Regions from separate parts of the Mesorhizobium sp. P170090 genome, predicted to be linked through region 1. Evidence: predicted binding sites of a transcription regulator. Region 1 holds the regulator's gene; the other holds the start of a gene.
What was found. The regulator PhoB, encoded in region 1, activates phosphate uptake and scavenging genes when phosphate is short. The targets are predictions, from matches to a motif close to TGTCATNNANCTGTCAT.
Positions count from the first base shown of each region.

Region 2: AC3EML_RS19595 (PhoX family protein) is a predicted target of PhoB. The motif match lies at 1,740-1,756, and genes of this name have one in related genera.

Region 1 is NZ_JBYNWH010000001.1:193,970-197,174, forward strand. It holds gene AC3EML_RS00960 (ROK family protein) at 45-1,280, shown strand; gene phoB (phosphate regulon transcriptional regulator PhoB) at 1,311-2,000, opposite strand; gene phoU (phosphate signaling complex protein PhoU) at 2,017-2,721, opposite strand; gene pstB (phosphate ABC transporter ATP-binding protein PstB) at 2,763-3,205, opposite strand, start outside.
Region 2 is NZ_JBYNWH010000001.1:4,054,732-4,057,936, forward strand. It holds gene AC3EML_RS19595 (PhoX family protein) at 1-1,684, opposite strand, end outside; gene AC3EML_RS19600 (hypothetical protein) at 1,802-2,197, opposite strand; gene urtA (urea ABC transporter substrate-binding protein) at 2,510-3,205, shown strand, end outside.

The sequences.
Region 1 (3,205 bases):
ACGCCTTCACTATCATGAGGCGCGAGGAGGCCGGGAGGAAACAAATGTCGGTTGGAATCCGCCACGACGATCTGCGCCGTCGCAACCGCGCGATGGTGATTTCGGCCGTGCGCCGGGCCGGCCAGCCGTCGCGGACCGAGATTGCGGCGACCACCGGCCTCAGCCATTCGACCATATCGGCAATCTCGTCTGATCTGATTCAAGAAGGCATCCTGATTGAAGGCAAGCCTGGCGAGACCGGCTCGCTGAAACGCGGCCGGCCGCAGGTCGGCCTTGGCCTCAATCCGGAAGCGGCGGCGGTGATGACCGTGGTGCTGTCGCTGAACTTCCTCTCCGTCACCGTCATCGACTATGCCGGCCAGGTGGTCGCGGAAGAACAGCGCCGGCTCGACACGCTGACCATGCCGCGCGACGAACTGATCGGCGAATGCGTAGCAATCGTCCGGCGGCGTCTCGAGGACCCGGACCTGGACGTCCAGAGCATCGCCCGCATTGCCATGGGCATCCAGGGCATCACCGATTCGCAGGCGCGGGCCATGCTGTGGTCGCCAATCACGCCACTGACCGACATTGCCTTCGCCGACATGTTGGAAGCGGAATTCGGCATTCCGGCCACCATGGAGAACGACTGCAATATGATGGCGGTGGCGCTGCAATGGCGCCAGCCCGAGCGCTACCGCGACAATTTTATCGCCATCCTCTTATCGCACGGCATCGGCATGGGACTGGTGCTGAAAGGCGAACTTTTCACCGGCACCCATTCCTCGGGCGGCGAGTTCGGCCACATGATCCACCGTCCGGGCGGCGCGCTCTGCCGCTGCGGGCGGCGCGGCTGCGTCGAGGCCTATGCCGGAAACTACGCCATCTGGCGCAGCGCCAAAATGATGGGCGAGGATGCCGAGCCGGTCGATATCGGCGACGCTGATATGCGCGCACTCGCCGCGCGCGCCCGCGAAACCGACGGCCCGGAGCGCGAAGCCTATCGCAAGGCCGGCGAGGCGCTCGGCTTCGGCCTCGGCAGCCTGTTTGCGCTGATCGATCCGGCACCCGTCGCCATGGTAGGCGTCAGCGCCGCCGCCTTCGACTTGATCGAACCGGCATTGCGCGAAGCGATCGCCCAGACCGCCGGCGGCCAGCACTCGAAATCGATCTCCTTCGACACCGAGCCCAACGAGCTGCCGCTGATCCGCGAAGGCTGTGCCATGCGCGCGCTCGGCTTCGTCGATCAGGAGATTTTCGCGCCGGGCATTCAGGCCAAATCCGGCAAGCATGTCGCCTGAATGGCCGGCAACGGCGCGACGCGCAGCATCCTAGTCTTCCCTGATCGCGTAGCCGGCGCCGCGAATGGTACGGATGACATCCGGCATGCGGCCGTTGTTGACCGCTTTGCGTAAGCGCCCGACATGGACGTCGACGGTTCGCTCGTCGATATAGATCGTCTCGCCCCAGACATTGTCGAGCAGTTGGCTGCGCGAGAACACGCGGCCGGGATGGCGCATCATGAATTCGAGCAGCCGGAACTCGGTCGGTCCGAGCCTGATCTCGCTCTTCTTGCGGTAGACACGGTGCGACTCGCGGTCGAGCACGATGTCGCCGACCTTGAGCACGCTGGACAGCACTTCCGGCTTGGCCCGGCGCAGCAGCGCCCTCACGCGCGCCATGAACTCCGGCGTCGAGAATGGCTTGACCAGATAGTCGTCGGCGCCGGTGGACAGGCCGCGCACGCGATCGCTTTCCTCACCGCGCGCGGTCAGCATGATGATCGGCAGCCGCTCGGTTTCGGGCCGCACTCTAAGGCGCCGGCAGAGCTCGATGCCGGAAACAGCGGGCACCATCCAGTCGAGCACCAGGAGATCGGGCACGTTTTCCTGCAGGCGGATCTCGGCCTCGTCGCCGCGTGTCACCACCTCGACGTGATAGCCTTCGGATTCGAGGTTGTAGCGGAGGAGCACGCCTAGCGGCTCCTCGTCCTCCACGACCATGATGCGTGGCGCGATCATCGGCAGTTCACCCTCATCAGGCCGGCATGGCCATCGCCGTCTCGTCCTGCTTCGGACGATTGGCGGGCAGTTGCTGGCCGGTCAGCACATAATACGCATTTTCGGCGATGTTGGTGACATGATCGCCGATGCGCTCAAGATTCTTGGCGCAGAACAAGAGATGCGTGCAGGCGGTGATGTTGCGAGGGTCTTCCATCATGTAGGTCAAGAGCTCACGAAACACGGACGTGTATTTGACGTCGATGCGCTCGTCGTCATTCCTGAGTTTTGCAAGCGCTGCCGCATCGGTGGCGGCATATTCCTCGACGACGCCTTGCACCTGGATCAGCACCAGCTGCGCCATGGCGTCGATGGAGTGCGAGAGGTCGCGCGGCGTGACGCTCAAGCCCACGGTGCCGACGCGTTTGGCGATGTTCTTGGCGAGGTCGCCGATGCGCTCGAGGTCGCCCGCCATGCGGATCGAGCCGACCACGGCACGCAGATCGTTGGCCATCGGCTGACGCTTGGCGATCAGCGTGATGGCGCGGTCGTCCAGTTCGCGCTGGCGCGCATCCATGATGGCGTCGTCGGAAACGACACGCTGTGCCAGCGCATTGTCCGAATTGAGCAGCGCCCTGGTCGAGCCGCTGACCATCGAGCCTGCCAGATCGCCCATGTCGCGGATCAGCTTGCTGATCTGCCCGAGCTCTTCATCGAAGGAGGCGACGGTATGTTCACCCATGATCTTGGTCCTCGTGCCTGAAAATTCACCCGCCGGACGGCTCAGCCGAAGCGGCCGGTAATGTAGTCCTGGGTGCGCTTGTCGTCGGGGTTGGTGAACATCTTGTCGGTGGCGCCCTCCTCGACGAGATAGCCGAGATGGAACATCGCCGTGCGCTGCGACACGCGCGCCGCCTGCTGCATCGAATGGGTGACGATGACGATCGTGTAGTTCTGGCGCAGCTCGTCTATCAGCTCCTCGACACGGGCGGTGGCGATCGGATCGAGCGCCGAGCAGGGCTCGTCCATCAGGATCACCTCCGGCGACACGGCGATGGCGCGCGCGATGCACAGGCGCTGCTGCTGGCCGCCGGACAGGCCGGTGCCGGGCTCCTGCAGGCGGTCCTTGACCTCGTTCCAGATCGCCGCCTTCTTCAGGCTCTGCTCGACGATCTGGTCCATGTCGGACTTGCGCTTGGCCAGCCCATGGATGCGCGGGCCGTAGG
Region 2 (3,205 bases), 3.9 Mb from region 1:
CCGCACCTTCGGTGTCGACGCCATAGACGCCGTCCGGCAGGTCGAAATCATTGGCGCCGTCCGTCGCCACCCACAGCCGCCCGGCCGGATCGAAGGTGATGTTGTCGGGGCAGACGAACCAGCCATTGTCCGACGTATCCGGATGGAAGGTGGCGCCGACCTTGGCATCCCTGGGATTGCCGCAGAGCACGAACAGGTCCCAGGCATAGTTTTCGGCCGTGTGGTCGGCGTCCGCGCCGCGGCGGCCGGGCGGGATCAGTTCGACAATATGGCCCCAGAGATTTTCCGGCCGCGTGTTGGCCGGATTGACCTTTGACTGGTCGCGCTTCTTGTTCTTGGTCATCACCGCATAGACGCGGCCGGTCACCGGATTGGTCTCGATGTCCTCGGGCCGGTCCATCGGCGTGGCGCCGAGCGCATCTGCCGCAAACCGCGTCTTCAACAGCACCTCGGCCTGGTCGGCAAAACCGTTCTCGACGGTAAGCTTGCCCTGGCCGTGCACCAACGGCAGCCACGTCATCGAGCCATCGGCATCGAAGCGGGCGACCGACAGCACGCCATCGTCGAGCAGATCGGCGCCGGAGGCCGGATTGGCCTTGTCATAGGCCTTGGCCGAGACGAAGCGGTACATATATTCGAAATAGTCGTCGTCACCCATATAGACGACAACGCGGCCGTCCTTGTTGAGGACCACGGTCGAGGCCTCATGCGACATGCGGCCAAGTGCCGTGCGCTTCACCGGCCTGGACTGAGGATCGTAAGGGTCGATCTCGACCACCCAGTCGAAGCGGTTGGCCTCGTTCGGTTCCTTGTCGAGGTTGAAGCGGTCATGGAAGCGGCCGCGGCCATAGATGTCGGAGCCGTCGAAGCCGTAACGGTCGAGCAGGTCGGCAGTCGGCGCCTTTTTCGGGTCGCCGCCGAAAATGTCGGACACGCCTTCCTCGCAGGTCAGCACCGTACCCCAGGGGGTGAAACCGCCGCTGCAATTATAGCTGGTGCCGAGCACTTTCGTGCCAGTCGGGTCGGCCGAAGTTTTCATCAGCGCATGGCCGGCAACCGGTCCGGAAACGGTCATTTCGGTGTTGGCGGTGATGCGGCGGTTGAGCGGGCTGTCCGCCACGCTTGCCCACTTGCCGTCCTTCAATTGCACCTCGACGATCGAATGGCCCATCGCGGCCATGCCGAGATCGACCTGTTCCCTGGTCATCGTCTTGCCGGCATCGCCCTCGGTCATCCCCGGAAACATCACATTGGGCGAGATGTATTCGTTGTTGACGCAGAGCAGGCCATGATCGGAATTCACCGTGCCCTTGGGCAGCGGCATGAAGGCGATGTAGTCGCAATTGTAGCCGAAGCGCTTTTCCTGTTCCTCCGCCGCGACCTTGTTGCCGTCGAATTCGGCGAGGCCGGCTGCAAGCGGGTCGCCCCAGCGCGCGACGATGGTCGTCTCATAGCCTTCGGCGGCGGCATGGGTCTTGCCGTAGACCCGTTTCAGCTCGGGAAAGCCGAGCGTCGACTGCGCTGTGGCGGCATGCGTTTCGCCGGCAAACAAGGAGCCGACAAAGCTGCCGCCGGCAATCAGCGCGCCGGAGGCGAGGCTGCCTTTCAAAAGAGACCGGCGCGAGACGCGCTCGGCAATGATTTCGCGGATGACGGGGGAGGATGAAGACGGTGCATTGGCCATGGTGTCTGCCTCTCAGGGTGGATGTTACGGCGCACCGTTGCCCTAGTCTGCCTAGGCAACATTCACATGACATAAGAGGAAGGTTTTGCCGCAACTGGGCGCGGCACTACGCATCGCTCAGCCCTTGGTGCAGGTCGAGGCGGTGAAGGCGCCGTCGGGCTGCTTCAGAATGATGTCGAATGACGGGGCGGTCTCGCCGTCCAGTGTTGCCTGTGTCATGGAGACGGAGTTGCCACCGGTGGTATAGCCGCCCAGCGGCCCGAGCCAGGTGATCTCGCCATTGGCATTCATCTGATAGTTGTAGCCTTGCGTCGCGGTGCCGAATGTCACCGGACCACTATAGACATTGCCCTTGATAGTGATGTCGCCGAGGTTGAGGAAGGCGCCGAGCAAATAGACCTCGCAATGATAGGTGCCGTCCGGAAGCTTGCCCTCGCTGAAATCGGCGCGCGCGGCGCCGCTCGTTGCCATCAGCAGCAGGATGCCGGAAATGCATGAGGTGCGAGATGTCATGACGTCACTCTTTTGAAGGGCGAGCTTGCCCTATTTTTGCGCGGTACCGCAACATTGTTAGCCCGGAACACACGGCCGGAGATCAAAAACTAGGCATTTGTCTCAATTGGGCAAAAATTAGGCAAAAGCCATGTGCGCTGCGCAAATTTGCCTCAATCAATTTTCGCCGGCTACCACTGTTTTCTCGAGGCTAATATACCAACCGGCTGATAACGCTCGGCTATTCCATCTTCGTGAGCGGCGCCTTTGCGTTTGGCACGGCAGTTGCATTGCATTATCGCGGTGCAATCAAACAGCTTGGGAGTCTTCGGTATGAGGGGTAATTTCTCCACAATAACAAAAATGTTTTCGGCCGGCGTGGTCGCCGCCGGCCTGTCGATGTCGTCTCCGGCCCAGGCCGCCGAAGACACGATCAAGGTCGGCATTCTGCATTCGCTGTCGGGGACCATGGCGATTTCGGAGACGACGCTGAAAGACGCCATGCTGATGCTCATCGAAGAGCAGAATGCCAAGGGCGGTCTGCTCGGCAAGAAGCTCGAGGCGGTCGTTGTCGATCCGGCCTCCAACTGGCCGCTCTTTGCCGAAAAGGCGCGCGAGCTGATCTCGAAGGACAAGGTCGCCGCCGTGTTCGGCTGCTGGACCTCGGTGTCGCGCAAATCGGTGTTGCCGGTGTTCTCGGAACTCGACAACATCCTGTTCTACCCCGTCCAGTATGAGGGCGAGGAAAGCGAGCGCAACGTGTTCTACACCGGCGCCGCCCCGAACCAGCAGGCGATTCCTGCCGTCGATTATCTCATGAGCGAGGACGGTGGCTCGGTGAAGCGCTGGGTGCTGGAAGGCACCGACTACGTCTATCCCCGAACCACCAACAAAATCCTCGAGGCCTATCTGAAGGCCAAGGGCGTCGCCGCCGAAGACATCATGGTCAACTACACGCCGTTCGGCTTCTCCGACTGGCAGACCGAAGTCTCCGCAATCAAGAAATTCGGCTCGGCCGGCAAGAAGACC